DNA from 3 places in the Allofournierella sp. CML151 genome. Region 3 is predicted to be linked to each of the others. Evidence: riboswitches for the same ligand, from Rfam matches in the RefSeq annotation. Region 3 holds a riboswitch; each other region holds the start of a gene.
The links. Region 3 has a riboswitch for lysine ahead of PH256_RS15255 (ABC transporter substrate-binding protein/permease). Riboswitches for the same ligand answer to the same signal wherever they lie in the genome.
Positions count from the first base shown of each region.

Region 1: another riboswitch for lysine. It lies ahead of PH256_RS10275 (alanine/glycine:cation symporter family protein); the one in region 3 lies ahead of PH256_RS15255 (ABC transporter substrate-binding protein/permease).
Region 2: another riboswitch for lysine. It lies ahead of dapA (4-hydroxy-tetrahydrodipicolinate synthase); the one in region 3 lies ahead of PH256_RS15255 (ABC transporter substrate-binding protein/permease).

Region 1 covers NZ_JAPNNW010000013.1:35,289-40,990, forward strand. The annotation lists gene spoIIP (stage II sporulation protein P) at 1-585, shown strand, start outside; gene asnS (asparagine--tRNA ligase) at 951-2,336, shown strand; gene PH256_RS10270 (WD40/YVTN/BNR-like repeat-containing protein) at 2,590-4,185, shown strand; lysine riboswitch at 4,285-4,463, shown strand; gene PH256_RS10275 (alanine/glycine:cation symporter family protein) at 4,598-5,702, shown strand, end outside.
Region 2 covers NZ_JAPNNW010000013.1:17,199-22,900, forward strand. The annotation lists gene PH256_RS10170 (peptide ABC transporter substrate-binding protein) at 1-1,557, opposite strand, end outside; gene PH256_RS10175 (amidohydrolase) at 1,873-2,976, opposite strand; lysine riboswitch at 3,143-3,313, shown strand; gene dapA (4-hydroxy-tetrahydrodipicolinate synthase) at 3,414-4,301, shown strand; gene dapD (2,3,4,5-tetrahydropyridine-2,6-dicarboxylate N-acetyltransferase) at 4,380-5,072, shown strand; gene PH256_RS10190 (flavodoxin family protein) at 5,160-5,702, shown strand.
Region 3 covers NZ_JAPNNW010000005.1:100,298-105,999, forward strand. The annotation lists gene PH256_RS05545 (NAD(+) synthase) at 120-2,042, shown strand; gene PH256_RS05550 (M42 family metallopeptidase) at 2,067-3,110, shown strand; lysine riboswitch at 3,201-3,379, shown strand; gene PH256_RS15255 (ABC transporter substrate-binding protein/permease) at 3,533-5,173, shown strand; gene PH256_RS05565 (amino acid ABC transporter ATP-binding protein) at 5,193-5,702, shown strand, end outside.

The DNA of each region.
Region 1 (5,702 bases), on a different contig from region 3:
CTGGAGGAAAAGGATTGGTACGACCCGAACTTTACCTGCCGCAGCACCGATCTTGCGGTGAACATGGCGGCGGTGGGCGAGGAGATCGCCGCCCAGCTGAACGCGGCGGGCATCGTGACCCTGCACGACACCACCCTCCACGATTACCCCAGCTACAACGGCAGCTATGAGCGCAGCAACGAAACCGTGCGCGCCTATCTGGAACAGTATCCCAGCATCAAGGTGGTGCTGGATGTGCACCGGGACGCGATCGAGCCCGCCAGCGGCCAGCGTGTGAGCGCGGTGGCCGAGATCGACGGACAGACCGCCGCTCAGGTGATGATCATCTGCGGAGCGGACAACGGCGGGAACCTGCCCAACTTCCAGCAGAATCTGGCCTTTTCGGCCGCTTGGGAGAACGCCATGGAGAGCCGGTATCCGGGCCTGACGCGCCCGGTGCTGTTCGATTACCGGTATTACAACCAAGACCTTACCACCGGCAGCCTGCTTATTGAAATCGGCAGCCACGGCAATACCTTGGAGCAGGCCAAATATTCCGGACGGCTGGTGGGGCAGGCGCTGGCGGCGCTGTTTGGCGGGCAATAGGGACGCTTGGCCGTTGACAAACCCGCCCGGCGGGGGTAAAATACCAAGTACAATGGCTGAGAAAAAGAAAAGTAAGCGGGAGCCTTGGCCCCAGCGAGCGCGGGATGGTGCAAGCCGCGCGCACAAGACCCGCCGAACGAACCCTTTGGAGCTGCAGCCCCAACGCCTGCCCGCCGGATTCTGGCCGGGCAACGGTCAGTAGGGTGAGCCGTGGGCGGCGCGTTAAGCCGCAGCGCTTATCTTTGAGCGTGAAAAGTGGCCGCGATCAGGCGGCAAGTTAGGTGGCACCGCGGATCCGGCAGCGATTCGTCCTAAGAAAAGGACGGGATCGCTGCCGGATTTTTCATTGTTAAAGGAGAGAAAACATGAAACGCATCGACATCAAGGCACTGTTCAGCGCTCCCCCGGCGGACGGCACCACCGTGACCGTGTGCGGCTGGGCCAAGACCGTGCGGGATTCCAAGAACATCGGCTTCATCGAGCTGAGCGACGGTACCTGCTTCAAGAACCTGCAGATCGTGTTCGAGGCCGGCAAGCTGGAGAACTACAAGGACGTGGCCAAGGCCGGCGTGGGTACCAGCATGCAGGTTGTGGGTCGTGTGGTGCTGACCCCCGGCGCCAAGCAGCCCCTGGAGATCAACGCCGACAGCGTGGAGCTGCTGGACGTATGCCCCTCCGATTATCCCCTGCAGAAGAAACGCCACAGCGTGGAGTTCCTGCGCACCATGCCCCATCTGCGTCCCCGCACCAACACCTTCGCGGCGGCCTTCCGTGTGCGCAGCACCGCGGCCTATGCCATCCACAAGTTCTTCCAGGAGAACGGCTTTGTGTATGTGCATACTCCGCTGATCACCGGTTCTGACTGTGAGGGCGCCGGCGAGATGTTCCGTGTGACCACCCTGGACCTGAACAACCTGCCCCGCACCGAGGACGGCAAGGTGGATTTCAGCCAGGATTTCTTCGGCCGCAGCACCAACCTGACCGTGTCCGGTCAGCTGGAGGGCGAGGCTATGGCGCTGGCCTTCGGTAAGATTTATACCTTTGGCCCCACCTTCCGCGCCGAGAATTCCAACACCCCCCGCCACGCCGCCGAGTTCTGGATGATCGAGCCCGAGATGGCCTTTGCGGACCTGACCGATTACATGGACAACGCCGAGGCCATGGTGAAGTACGTGATCGGCTATGTGCTGGAGCACTGCCCCGATGAGATGGCCTTCTTCAACCAGTTCTTCGACAAGGGCCTGCTGGAGCGCCTGAACGCTCTGGTGAACGCCGAGTTTGCCCGGGTCAGCTACACCGACGCGGTGGAGCTGCTGAAGGAGCACAACGACCAGTTCCAGTACAAGGTGGAATGGGGCGTGGACCTGCAGACCGAGCACGAGCGTTACCTCACCGAGCAGATCTTCAAAAAGCCGGTGTTCGTGACCGATTATCCCAAGGAGATCAAGAGCTTCTACATGCGCCAGAACGAGGACGGCAAGACCGTTGCCGCGGCCGATATGCTGGTGCCCGGCGTGGGTGAGCTGATCGGCGGCAGCCAGCGTGAGGAGCGCTACGAGCTGCTGAAGGCCCGCATGGAAGAGCTGGGCATGGATTGCACCGACTACACCTGGTACATGGATCTGCGCCGCTTCGGCAGCGCCAAGCATGCCGGTTACGGTCTAGGCTTCGAGCGCCTGATCATGTACTTGACCGGCATCCCCAACATCCGCGACGTTCTGCCCTTCCCCCGCACCGCCGGCGGTTTTTGAGCGGACTCGACCGGTAACGGGAAGCGGTACGCAAACGGGTACGCACCGGATTTTTCTCAGCGAGGTACGCCAGCACCCATTTGACGACTCGACCGGTTTCCCAAACAATAAACAAAACCCAATCAAGCCGGATGCACGCTTTTGCTGCGTGCATCCGGCTTTTTTGTTCCGCCAGATCGTCCGGGCTTGCCGGGGCGGTCTGCCCGCGGTATCATAAAGGCGAATGGATGTGCAAACAGGGGGGATGAACGGAATGAAGCGATGGATGACAGCGGCGCTCTGCCTGCTGCTGGCGGTCAGCCTCACCGGCTGCACCCTGCTGGAGCGGACTGCCGGTCAGGTCAGCGAAATCCTGTGGCGGATTGAACAGATGCTTTCCGCCCCGGCACAGCAGGAGTCCCAGCCTGCCCCCACGCCGGAGCCCCGCTGGGTGGAGCTGGAGGCCTACGATCTGATGCAGCAGGGTTTCGGTCCCTTCACCGATGCGCTGGAGGAATGGCTGCGCCAGGGTCTGGAGGATGCCGAAAACCTGAGCTGGAATCTGCATTCCCTGTCCCTGACTCTGGGCACAGACGGCCTGCCCCTTTCCATGGAGGCGGATTTGTATGCCTACCGGGATGGACAATTCCTCCAGGGGTACCGGATGGAATGGAACGCGGTCACCGGCCGTCTGTACCAGGATGTGAATAACGTGGGGACTCTGATGGATAGCGATGCCGGAACCAGCGCGGACACCTCGGAAAATCCCAACCTGCGGCTGGAGCTTGTGGCTGAGCGGCTGCGCGCCCTGCCTCAAGACGATCTGCAGATGGCGCTGGGCACTCCCCTTCTGGTGGAATTCACCGCCTTTTCCCGCCCGGAGGGCGGTCAGACTGTGGTGGACATGTCAGCGGCCCCGGAGGGCTTTGATCTGGCCATGTACCAGGCGGGACAATACGGCAAGGCGGATGGCTCCCCCACCTGGATGCTCACCGTGCGCCAGGCGGAGGATGAGGATCGGGCAGGTACCCGCACCGCACGCTTCTGCTTTGCGCCGGCGGACGAAGCACGCTGGCTGGGCAATCCGCAGCTGTATGAACAGACCGATATCCGGGTCACAAATGAGGGGCATCTGTTCTACACCCGGGACTGGGGCGAAAACTGGAACGCCCTGCCCAGCCGGTTCGAGGGACTGCTGGCGGAATGCATCGAAGCCTGCACCGCCGTGACCCGCAGCAGCTGGTATATCTCCCCGCAGGAGGACGGCCCGGTGGGCTTTGTGCTGGGCGGCGAACTGCCGGTGATCGTCTACAGCCCGGACGGCGGCACCACCTGGCGGGAACAGGCCATGGGCAGCTATCCCCACACGCCGGACCGGCGGATGCTCTGTGGGGCGCCGGACGGCACCCTATATGCGGCGGCGGGCTGCGACTGGAGCATGGGCACCGGCGGAAAGACCGAGCTGTTTCGCTGCTCCCCCGGCGGCGAGGGCTTTGAAGCGCTTGCACTGCCCGCCGAGGTGGATGGTCACTACCCCATCTGCGGCGTGGCGGCCGGTGCCGAAGGCGCGCTGGTGATCTCGGTGGAGACCTCCAGCGAAAACAACTGGCCGGACCTTTATTACAGCCCGGACCGGGGCGAAAGCTGGCAGACGCTGGAGCTGCCCTGGGAGGATGCACAGCTGGACGGTGTGGGGTTCTTGTACCGGGTGTCCTGGCTGCGGCAGCAGGAGGACGGCAGCTGGCAGCTCTGCCTGACCCAGGAACCCACCGGCGTGAACGGATACGACTGGTGCGCCGTTTTCGCTGCTCAGGCGGTGGATGGACCCTGGACCTATCAGGCAAAACAGCCGGACCCGGCCTCCTGTTGAGCAAAAATGGCTGAAAATGCACAAAAGACGTATAAAAATAAGAAAAAAGCCGTTGACAAGCGCGCATTACCGTTTTATTATAGGAAAGTAAATTGAATACCACACAATAGAGGCGCAAACCGTATGGTACTGCAAAGGGAGGCCTGCCGGCCAAAGATCTTTGCAGGAAGAGGCGGTTTGCCGAAACAGATTCCCAGGCGGCAGCGGGGTGTCTGTTGGGGTGCCGTCCAGCAGGCGGCGCACTCTCACTTGAACAAAGTGGTGGCGCTATTGGGGTTTTGTTCCGTTCTTTCACAGGGGGGTGGCGATGCAAATTCCGGCGTCGCGGCCCCTCTTTTTTTGCGGCATGGTCGGGGCGTGACGGGTGGTTGTGATGGTATCCGATGGAATACAAAGGAGGAATCACAACATCATGTCGAACTTTCTGAATGCCCTGAACAACATCATCTGGGGCCCGCCGCTGATCATCCTGATGATCGTTACCGGTGTGTACTTCACCCTGCGCACCAAGTTCTTCCAGGTACGTCACCTGGGCTACATCTTCAGCCGTACCCTGGGCCGGCTGTTCCACCGCACCGACGAGAGCGCCGATGAAAAGGGCCTGCTCACTCCCTACGAAGCCATTGCCACCGCTGTGGGCGGCTCGGTGGGCTTCGGCAACATTGCGGGCGTGGCCACCGCCGTGACCACCGGCGGCCCCGGCGCTGTGTTCTGGATGTGGCTCACCGCCTTCCTGGGCATGCTCATCAAGCAGGTGGAGGTGACCCTGGCGGTGTACTACCGCCGCACCGATGAAAACGGCGTGCCCTACGGCGGCCCCACCTACTATATGGAGCGGGGCCTTGGCGAGGAGCGCCACTGGGGCAAGCTGTGGCTGCCGCTGGCCTTTGTGTTCGGCATCGGCATCTTCTCCACCTTCTTCATCAGCGCCTCCACCTTCACCACCTCTGAGGTGGTGGCTCAGTCTCTGGGCGTTCCCCAGGCCATCGCGGCGCTGATCATTGTGCTGCTTCTGTACTTTATGATCTGGGGCGGCGTGAAAAAGCTGGGTCAGATTCTCACCAAGCTGGTGCCCATTATGAGCCTGTCCTACCTGATTCTGGGCATCATTATTATCCTCATGCATCTGGACAATCTGCTGCCCACCCTGGGCGCCATTTTTGGCGAGGCCTTCACCGGTTCCGCCGCGCTGGGCGGCTTTGCGGGCGCCAGCGTGTCCAAGGTGATCTCCACCGGCATGGCCCGCAGCGTATACTCCAACGAGGCTGGCTGGGGCAGCAGTCCCATGATCCACGCCTCCAGCCAGACCCGCCACCCGGTGGAGCAGGGGCTGTGGGGCTCCTTTGAGGTGTTTGTGGACACCTTCGTGGTCTGCACCATCACCGCCATCACCGTGCTGGTTTCCGGCGAGTGGACCAGCGGCGCCACCAACGCCACCCTGGCGCTGAATGTGTTCACCCACAACTTCGGCATGTTCGGCACCGTGATCCTGACCCTCATCATGGTGGTATTCTCGA
Region 2 (5,702 bases), on a different contig from region 3:
CTTCTCCGCGTCGTACAGGGCCTGCCAGCGAGCGGAAGCGTCGCTTACGTACTGGCCGGTGGTGCAGTCGGCGATGATGGCGTCGTACTCGGCATTGCTCCACTTGCCGTAGTTGTTGTTGTTATCGGTGATCCACATGTTCAGGTAGGTCATGGGATCGGCGTAGTCGGGGCCCCAGCGGGTCAGGCAGACTTCGTAGTTGCCTTCCTGGATGTCCTCAACGCGCTGCTTCTTGGGCTCAACCTTGATCTCCATGGTCACGCCGGGCAGGTTGGTTTCCACCTGCTCCTTGATAACAGCGGCCACGTTCTGGGATTCGGTGGTGTCCTCCACCAGCAGCTGGAAGGTGAAGGTATCCTGGCCCAGCTCAGCCTTGGCGGCTTCCAGGTACTCGGCAGCCTTGGCGGGATCGTCGCTGCAGACATCCTGGAACATGGTCTGATCTTCCGAGAAGTCGCTGCCGTCCGGGCCGGTGGCAAACTGCGGGGGAACGGCGGTGTAGGTGGCCAGAGAGCCGTCCTTCACCACGTCCTCCACGATGGAGGTACGATCAATGGCGTGGGTCAGAGCCAGGCGCAGATTCTGGTTGGCCAGAGCGGGTACACCGTCCATGTTCAAGGTCAGGTACCACAGGTAGCCGGCGCCGTGTACGCTCAGCTCAGGGTCGCCCTGAACCTGGTCCACCTGGTCGCCGCTCAGCTTGACGATGTCCAGATCGCCGTTCTGGTAGCTCATGAAGGCCTGCTGGCTGTCCTTGATGACCTGGTAGTTCAGGCCGTCCAGCTGGACCTTGTCAGCGTCGTAGTAGTCGGGGTTCTTCACCAGGCTGAAGGACAGAGCCGCGGGCTCGTAGCTGTCCAGAATGAAGGCGCCGTTGCTCAGCACGGTGTCCGGGCTGGTTCCGAAGGTGCCCTCAGCCAGGCCCTCATAGAATGCCTGGTTCACCGGGTAGAAGGTGGGGAAATACATCAGGTTCAGGAAGTAGGGAACGGGAACGGTCAGCTCCACCTGCAGGGTCTTTTCGTCCACTGCGGTGACGCCCAGCTCGCTCTTATCCATCTCGCCGGCGATGATCTCGGCGGCGTTCTTGATCTGGCCGATGTCGCTCATCATGTAGCTGTACTCGGAGGCGGTGGCGGGATCAGCCGCGCGCTGCCAGGCGAACACGAAGTCGTTGGCGGTAACGGGATCGCCGTTGGACCAGTTGGCATCCTCACGCAGGTGGAAGGTGTAGGTGCAGCCGTCCTCGCTCACCTCGTAGCTCTCGGCAATGGCGGGAACGGGCTGACCGTCCGCGTCCATCTGCATCAGGCCGTCGGTGAAGTCGGCGATTACCTCAAAGCTGGTGCCGTCGGTGGCCAGCTGGGGGTCCAGCGAGGCGACCTCGACCTCAGTCATAACATTCAGCACGTTGCTGCCGGTTGCGGCCGCAGTGCCGGAAGAGGACGCCGCGGTGGAAGTGCCGCTGGCTGCAGCGTCGCCGCCGCCGCAGGCGACCATGCTCAGCGCCAGTGCACCGGCCAGTGCGGCGGCGCCCATGCGTTTCCAAAGTTTCATGTGTGTGTGCTCCTCTCTTTTTGGATTGGATCTTCGCAAACCCCTTGAAACGAAAAAAGAGCAGGCAGCCCGGCGGGAATCTGCCCGCCGGCCCCTGACATCTCTGTCGTTGTTTAGCGTTATACTGCGCGAAAGTGATAAAGTCAAACAGTGAGAAAGTATTTTGTGAAAATGCATAGGGATACAAGTGAAAAAAGTGTGAAAACAGGCGATTTGCTGGAGATATGTCCTTGATAAGCAAACAAAAAATCCCATAGAACTGCTTGCAATAACAAGGGCAAGCAGTTCTATGGGGAATTCAAGAAAAAAGTGTATTCAGTTCAAGAACAGTAGCAGTTCGTCTGCAGCGAGTCCGGCGGCCAGCACGCTTTCGTCAAAATCGAAGGTATCCGCATGCAGAGGAATACCGGTTCCGGTGCCCAGCAGCAAAAACAGACCGGGCAGCTGCTGCTGATAGAAGGAAAAATCCTCCGAGATCATCAGCGGTTCGTCCAGCACCTGGAGCTCAGCCAGGGCGGTGCGAGCCTGCTCAAACAGGGCCTGGTCGTTGCGCACCGGCGGATAGCCGGCCGAGAAGGCGATGGTAAAGCTGCAGCCGGTTTCCCGCTCGAGGGTGTTGGCCAGATCCCGCAGCATGGCCTCGGCGGCGTTGAACATCTCGTCGGAATAGACCCGTAGGGTGCCCAGCAGCAGGCTGGAGTCGCTGATGGCATTGCGGGCCTGACCACTGGTCAGCTTGCCGAATTTCAGCAGGCGGGGCTCCTCCGCCCGGCCCAGCAGCTCCATCCGCCGGTAGCTCTCGCACAAAAAGGCGGAAGCGGCATACAATGCATCCCGTCCCTCGTGGGGCTTGGCCACGTGGCTGCTTTTGCCGGTTACGGTCACGGTCACCTCACTGGAGCGGGCCAGCAGCGGACCGGGTCGGCTGGCGATGGCTCCGGCAGGCAGGTCCGGCCAAAGATGCCAGCCGAAGATCCGGTCGCAGTGGTATTCTTCAAACACGCCGCTGTCGCACACCAGTTTTGCGCCGCCGGTGGTCTCCTCGGCGGGCTGGAACACCAGCAGCACGTTCCGGGGCAGCTTGTCCAGCACTTCGCTCACCCGCCCGGCCAGCGCCAGCACCATGGCCATGTGGCCGTCGTGACCGCAGGCGTGCATTTTGCCTTCGTGGCGGGAGGCGTAGTCGCAGCCGCTGCGCTCGGCGATGGGCAGAGCGTCCATATCGGCCCGGAAGGCAGCAGTGTGGGGCTTGCCTGCGTCAAAGTAGGCGCACAGGGTGCTTTCGCAGGGCGAAAACAGGGTGCAGGGATACTGCTCCAGCACCCGGCGGATATAGGCCAGGGTTTCGGGCAGGTCAAAGTCGGTTTCCGGGATCTGGTGCAGGTCCCGGCGGTATTGGGTCAGCAGCTGCTGCGTCATGAAATGTCTCTCCCCTCTCAGCCGGTGGCATAGCATGGTACGCCGGCTTTTGTTTGCGTTTTGCTCCTATTATAAGGCACCCGGCCCGGATGCACAAGCGCGGAAACGCCGGGGAAAAGAAGGAAAAAGCCGTTGACTTCACCTTGATAGCGTGCTATGATGCAGATATATGGATAGAGGCGCGGGTGCGATGAACCCCACAGGAGCCGGCAGGCACGGAGCGTGGGGCGGGGCAAGCCCGCCGAATCGGCGCATCCGGGCACGGCGGCGCCGATGGGGCCCCGGGGAATACCCGCGGCACTGTCCGCGGAAGGACCGCGGGGGCGCTATCTTACCTGTAAGCGGTGGTATTGTCCACGCGCCGGTAAGGCCGCAGCGCCCTTCCGGCGCGTTTTTTGTTGTATGCAAGCTTACAAATAGAGAGAGGAGCAGCCGTTATGACCGCAAAGAATCTGAAGGGCTCCATCGTGGCCCTGATCACCCCCTTCCATGAGGATGGAAGCGTTAATTTTGAAAAACTGGCCCAGCTGGTGGACTTCCACCTGGAAAACGGCACCGATGGTTTGCTGATTCTGGGCACCACCGGCGAGAGCTCGGCCATGAGCCATGAGGAGGACGACGCAGTCTGCGAATTCGTGGTCAAGCGGGTGGCCGGCCGGGTGCCGGTGATTGCGGGCAGCGGTTCCAACTGCACTCAGACCATGCTGGAAAAGAGCCTGAGCTTTGAAAAGCTGGGGGCGGACGGTCTGCTGCTGATCACTCCTTACTACAACAAGACCAATGAGGAGGGTATGTACAACCACTTCAAGACGGTGGCGGATGCAGTGCATATCCCCTGCATTCTGTACAATGTGCCCGGCCGCACCGGCTGCGGTATCTCCGAGGATGTGGTGCGCCGCCTGTCGACCCATCCCAACATCATGGGCATCAAGGAGGCCTCCGGCAACCTGAGCTACACCGCCAAGATCGCCCGCTATGTGAACGAGGATTTCGCCCTCTATTCCGGCAATGATGATATGGTTCTGCCCATTCTGTCGCTGGGCGGCAGCGGCGTGATCTCGGTGCTGGCCAACATTCTGCCCCGCCAGACCCACGATATGGTCATGAACTATCTGAACGGGGACCGGCAGAAGGCGCTGGAGACCCAGCTGGGCCTGCTGGACGTGATCAACGGTCTGTTCCTGGAGGTAAACCCCATCCCCGTGAAGGAGGCCATGAACCAGATGGGCATGGATGTGGGTGGTTATCGCCAGCCTCTGGGGCCCATGGGTGAAGCCGCAAAGGCCAAGCTGACCGCTGCCCTGAAGGCTGCCGGACTGGTTTGAGCGCAGGGGTTTGAAAAATGGCCGGGAATGTGGCATAATAGAACGGCCAAAACAAAGCAACAAGGTGGGAAAAGACACGTGAACGCAGAACAGATTATTCAGTACATCGCAAACGCCGAGAAGAAGACCCCGGTGAAGATCACCATTCAGGAGAAGGAGCCCCTGAACTACGGCTCCGCCAAGGTGTTCGGCACCGGTGCCAAGATCGTGTTTGGCGACTGGAAGGAGCTTGGCCCCATTCTGGAGGCCAATGCGGATAAAATTGAGGACATGGTGGTGGAAAACGACTGCCGCAATTCGGCCATTCCCCTGCTGGACCTGAAGGGCATCAATGCCCGCATCGAGCCGGGCGCCATCATCCGAGAGCAGGTGGAGATCGGCGACGCGGCGGTCATCATGATGGGCGCCATCATCAACATTGGAGCTGTCATCGGCGAGGGCACCATGATCGATATGGGCGCTGTGCTGGGCGGCCGGGCCACGGTGGGCAAGCATTGCCATGTGGGCGCGGGCGCGGTGCTGGCCGGTGTGGTCGAGCCCGCCAGCGCAAAGCCGGTGATCCTGGAGGACGACGTTCTGGTGGGTGCCAACGCGGTAGTCATCGAGGGCGTGCATGTGGGCGAAGGCGCGGTGATTGCCGCCGGCAGCGTGGTCATCGAGGATGTGCCTGCGGGCGCTGTGGTGGCCGGTGTTCCTGCCCGGGTCATCAAACAGAAGGATGAAAAAACCACCCAGAAAACCGCCCTGCAGGACGCCCTGCGTACCCTGTAAGCAAAAGGCCCGGCGCTGCCGGGCCTTTTTTGACGGATCAACTTTTTGTATAATCAAATAAATAATATACAAGAAAGGGGGATCAAGATGAAAAAGAAGGTTCTGGTTATCAGCGCCAGCCTGCGGCCGGGCAGCAATTCCCATGCACTGGCCGAGCAGTTTGCCGAAGGTGCACGGCAGGCGGGCCATGAGGTGGAGCTGGTGAGCCTGCGGGACAAGGAGATCCGGTTCTGCCGGGGCTGCACTGCCTGCCAGAAAACCGGCAGCTGTGTGATTCGGGACGATGTGGCCCCGCTGCTGGAAAAGCTGCGCGCTGCTCAGGTGGTGGCCTTTGCCACGCCCATCTATTATTACGAGCTGTGCGGCCAGCTGAAAACCTTCCTGGACCGTACCGAGCCGCTGTACGGGAGAGAGAACGCCTTCCGGCAGGTGTATCTGCTCAGTGCGGCCGCTGAAACCGAGGACTTTGTGCCAAAGCGTGCGGAAAGCGGTATCCAGGGTTGGATCGACTGCTTTGAAAACCTGGAACTGGCAGGCACCGTATTTGCGGGCGGCGTGCAGGGTCCGGGCGAGATGACCGGACACTCGGCACTGGAACAGGCCCGGGCTATGGGAGCGGCCATTCAATAA
Region 3 (5,702 bases):
ATAAAGTATAGCACAGATTTGCCCAAAAGGCCAGCGCCGGGCGCATTCAAAACCGGGCCGAAATGTGATATACTTACAAAAGAATTTTTAAAACAATGGGATGAGGAGAGGATCACACCATGCGATACGGGTTTGTCAAAACCGCCTGCGCCACGCCGGACATCCGGGTGGCGGACTGCGCCTACAATGCCGCCCAGACCATCCGGGCGGTGGAACAGGCCGCCGGGCAGGGAGTGGAGGTGCTGTGCCTGCCGGAGCTGGGCCTCACCGGCTACACCTGCGAGGATCTGTTTTTCCAGCCGGTGCTGCAGCAGGGCGCGCTGGACGCGCTGGACACGGTGCTGAAGGCCACCGCCCACACCTCGGTGGTGTTCGTGGTGGGTCTGCCGCTGGCGGTGCGGGGCAAGCTGTACAACTGCGCCGCCGTCTGCCAGAGCGGGCGGCTGCTGGGCCTTGTGCCCAAGACCCATCTGCCCAGCTACAATGAGTTCTACGAGGGCCGCCGCTTCACCGCCGCCCCCGCCGGGACCTTCACGCTGCAGCTTCTGGGCCAGACCGTGCTGTTCGGCACAAAGCTGCTGTTCTGCCACCCCAAGGCGGATTGCTTTAAAATCGCGGTGGAGATCTGCGAGGACGTGTGGGCGCCGCTGCCCCCCAGCGTGGGCCACGCCATGGCCGGGGCCACCCTGATTCTGAATCTGTCCGCCAGCGACGAGGTGGTGGGCAAGGCGGAGTACCGCCGTCAGCTGATTGCGGGCCAGTCCGCCCGGCTGCTGTGCGGCTATCTGTACGCGGATGCGGGCCGGGGCGAGTCCACCACTGACCTGGTGTTCGCCGGGCATGACCTGATCTGCGAAAACGGGGCCATTCTGGCCCAGACCGAGCTGTTCGGCAGCGGCATGATCGTCAGCGAGGTGGATCTGGAGAAGCTGGCGGGCGAGCGGCTGAAGAACACCAGCTTTGCGGCGGTGAACGACGAGGGCTACACCACCGTGCAGCTGGCGGAGACCTGCGCCGACTGGCAGCCGGTGCGCCCGGTGGACCCGGCCCCCTTTGTGCCCGCGGGCGAGAGCGAGCGCATGCGCCGCTGCGAGGCCATTCTGGAGATGCAGGCCCAGGGCCTGCGCAAGCGGATGGAGCACACCCGCGCCGCCACCGCGGTGATCGGCATTTCCGGCGGTCTGGACAGCACCCTGGCGCTGCTGGTGGTGACCCGGGCCTTCCGGCTGATGGACAAGCCCCTCAAGGACGTGATCGCGGTGACCATGCCCTGCTTCGGCACCACAAAGCGCACCAAGTCCAACGCGGAGAAGCTGTGCGAGGCGCTGGGCGTGAGCCTGCGGCAGGTGAACATTGCGGATACGGTGCGCAGCAACTTTGCGGACATCGGCCACGACGAGTCGGTGCTGGACGTGACCTACGAAAACACCCAGGCCCGGGTGCGCACCCTGGTGCTGATGAACCTGGCCAACCGGATGGGCGGCCTGGTGATCGGCACCGGCGACCTGAGCGAGCTGGCCCTGGGCTGGGCCACCTACAACGGCGACCACATGAGCATGTACGGCGTGAACGGCTCGGTGCCCAAGACGCTGGTGCGGCACATCGTGGCCACCGTGGCCGCCAACAGCGAGCCCGCCCTGCGGGAGGTGCTGCAGGACATTCTGGACACCCCGGTCAGCCCCGAGCTGCTGCCCGCCAAGGAGAACGGCGAGATCGCCCAGCAGACCGAGGCCATCGTGGGCCCCTACGAGCTGCACGACTTCTTTTTGTACTATGCCATCCGCTGGGGCTTTGCGCCCAAAAAGATCTTCTGGCTGGCCCAGCGGGCCTTTGCCGGAGTCTATGAGGATGCGGTGCTGGTGCAGTGGCTGCGCAACTTCTACCGGCGCTTCTTTGCCCAGCAGTTCAAGCGCAGCTGTCTGCCGGACGGCCCCAAGGTGGGCACCGTGACCCTGTCGCCCCGGGGCGACTGGCGGATGCCCAGCGACGCCTGTGCCGCCCTCTGGCTGGCCCAGGTGGAGGAGCTGGAAAATACTTTGTAACCGATTATCGGGAGGGAAAACAAGATGAACAATCAGGAATATATGCTGCAGCAGGTAAAAGCGGTGCTGGCCATCGACAGCCCCAGCGGTTTTACCAAAAACGCAGTGGATTATCTGGTGAAGGAATACAAGGCCCTGGGCTATGAGCCCCAGGTCACCCGCAAGGGCGGCGTGCTGGTGCAGCTGAGCGCGGGCGACGGCTCCATGCCCGGCGACGGCATCCTGCAGGAGGCCCATCTGGACACGCTGGGCGGCATGGTGTGCGGCGTGAAGGCCAACGGCCGGCTGCGGCTCACCGCTCTGGGCGGCATGAACCCCAACAACGCCGAGGCCGAGAACGTGCGCATCTACACCCGGGAGGGCAAGGTCTACACCGGCGTGTGCCAGCTGACCGACGCCTCGGTGCATGTGAACGGCGACTACTCCAAGACCGAGCGCAGCTGGGATACCATGGAGGTTCTGCTGGACGAGATGGTCTTCTCCGAGGCCGAGGTCCACGCACTGGGCATCGAAAACGGCGACATCGTCTGCTTTGACCCCCGCACCACCGTCACCGAGAGCGGCTACATCAAGAGCCGTTTCCTGGACGACAAGCTGAGCGTGGCCATTCTGCTGGGCTATGCCCGTGCGCTGAAGGAGAGCGGCAAGACCACCCGGCGGGCGGTGTGGCAGCACATCACCGTGTTTGAGGAGGTGGGCCACGGCGGCTCCGCCTCGGTGCCCGAGGGTGTGGGCGAGGCCATCAGCGTGGACATGGGCTGCGTGGGCGAGGGCCTGGCCTGCAAGGAGCATCAGGTGTCCATCTGCGCCAAGGACAGCGGCGGTCCCTACCACTATGACGTGGTGAGCGGCCTGGTGGCGGCGGCCAAAGCGGCCGGTGTGGACTACGCGGTGGACGTGTACCCCCACTACGGCTCGGATGTGGAGGCCACCCTGCGGGCGGGCGCGGACCTGCGTCACGGCCTGATCGGCGCGGGCGTGTACGCCTCCCACGGCTACGAGCGCAGCCACGTGAAGGGCATGATGGCCACCTTCCAGCTGCTAAACGCTTACATCGAGACCGTTTAAAGCCGGATTTGATTACAAAAAAAGACCAAGTTTTCCACAGCGGCTTGACAAGCTGTGGAAAATAGAGTAATATGGCAACTAAATTCATATCGCTGTGATAGAGGCGCGGTGTTCAAGAGTAGCACGCGGCATTCGGGGCAGACCCCCGCCGCTGCAAAAGGGAACACCGCCGAAGGAAGCGAACCCGGTCTGGGGGGGCGCTTGCCTGGGTCGGCGGAGAAGATCCGCCGGACTGTCACGAAGTTTTTTCGTGAAGCGCTATCCAAGGGAAACCGAAGGGGCGGCCCGGCCGGGGCTGCCTGCAACGTGCCGCGTTCGTTTGCGGTGCGCACGGAGACTTCCGCGGGGCTGCTTTTCGAAAGGAAAGCAGCCCCGTTTTTTTGCGTGGCGGGCAGCGGTAAAGCAAAAGGAGGAAAAACACAATGAAAAAGATCGCAAGCCTTGTGCTGGCGCTGCTGCTGTTTGCCGCCCTTCCCGGCGGTCTGGCCGTTTCGGCCGAGGGCAGCGTGCTGGACGACAACACCCTGACGGTGGCCATGGAGTGCGCCTACGCCCCCTACAACTGGACCCAGCCGGATTCTTCCAACGGCGCGGTGCCCATCAAGGACAGCGCCGACTACGCCAACGGCTACGATGTGATGATGGCCAAGAAGATTGCCGAGGCTCTGGGTATGGAGCTGGAGATCGTGCGGCTGGACTGGGATTCCCTGGTGCCCGCCGTGCAGAGCGGCACCGTGGACTGCGTGATTGCGGGCCAGTCCATCACCAGTGAGCGGCTGGAGTCGGTGGATTTCACCGCCCCCTACTTCTACGCCTCCATCGTGAGCCTGACCCGGGCCGACAGCCCCTATGCCCAGGCCCAGGGCCTGAGCGAGCTGGCGGGCGCCACCGCCACCAGCCAGCTGGGCACCATCTGGTACGACGGCTGTCTGCCCCAGATTCCGGACGTCACCATCCTCACCCCGCAGGAATCCGCCCCCGCCATGCTGATGGCGCTGGAGACCGGCCGGGCAAATCTGGTGGTCACCGATATCCCCACCGCAAAGGCGGCGCTGAACGCCTACAGCGACTTCGTGCTGCTGGACTTCAACGACAGCGAGGATAATTTCCAGGTCTCCAGCGAGGATGTGAACATCGGCATCTCGGTGCAGAAGGGCAACACCGAACTGAAGGACGCCATCAACGGTGTGCTGGCCACCATGACCGAGGACGACTACAACGCCATGATGGATGAGGCCATTGCCATCCAGCCCCTGAGCGACGGCCTGCCCGAGGGCTTCTTTGCCCAGATCGGGTACCTGCTGCAGAACTACGGCACCAACTACCTGAAGGGTGCGGGCATCACCATCGTGATCGCGGTGATCTGCACCGCCATCGGCTGTGTGATCGGCCTTGGCTGCGGCATCGTGCAGACCATCCCGGTGGAAAAGCGGGACGGCATGGGCAAAAAGGTGCTGCTGGGCGCGGCCCGCGCCGTGCTGCGGGTGTATGTGGAGGTCTTCCGCGGCACCCCCATGATTCTGCAGGCGGTGCTGATCTTCTACGGCGCGGCCTTCCTGTTCGGCTGGAACCTGGACATGTGGACCGCCGCTCTGGTGATCGTATCGGTGAACACCGGCGCTTACATGGCCGAGTCGGTGCGCGGCGGCATTCTGTCCATCCCGGTGGGCCAGACCGAGGGCGCCAAGGCCATCGGCCTGACCCATGTGCAGACCATGACCAGCATCATTCTGCCCCAGGCGCTGCGCAACATCATGCCTCAGATCGGCAACAACCTGATTATCAATATCAAGGATACTTCCGTGCTGTTCATCATCGGCGTGGCCGAGCTGTTCAGCATCCACAAGGGCGTGGTGGGCGCCACTTACGCCTACTTCCCCTCGGCAGTGATCGAGATGGCCATCTATCTGGTGATGACTCTGGTCTGCTCGGCCATCCTGCGCTGGGTGGAAAAGCGGATGGACGGCGAATCCAGCTACGCGCTGGTGAAGCAGACCGGCGGCCTGAACGCCCCTCCCTATGTGGAGCACGGCAAGCCGCGCACCGGCAACCTGGACCTGTGAGAAAAGGGGGAAGAGCAAGATGAATACTACCGAAACCGGCGCCATTGTAGAGGTGCGCCACCTGAATAAATCCTTCGGCCCGCGGGAGATTCTGCGGGACATCAACTTCACCGTCTGCAAGGGCGACGTGACCACCATCATCGGCCCCTCCGGCAGCGGCAAGTCCACGCTGCTGCGCTGTTTGAACCTGCTGGAGACGCCCTCCGGCGGCGAGATTCTGTTCCACGGGCAGAACATCGGCGAGAGCGCCAACATCCCCGCCTACCGCACCAAGGTGGGCATGGTGTTCCAGTCCTTCAACCTGTTCTCCAACCTGACCGTGCTGGAGAACTGCATGCTGGGCCAGCGCAAGGCATTGAAGCGCAGCAAGGCCGAGGCGGAGCAGAAGGCTCTGTTCTATCTGGAAAAGGTGGGCATGGCCGAATATGTGAACGCCAAGCCCAGCCAGCTTTCCGGCGGCCAGCAGCAGCGGGTGGCCATCGCCCGGGCTCTTGCCATGGAGCCGGAGCTGCTGCTCTTCGACGAGCCC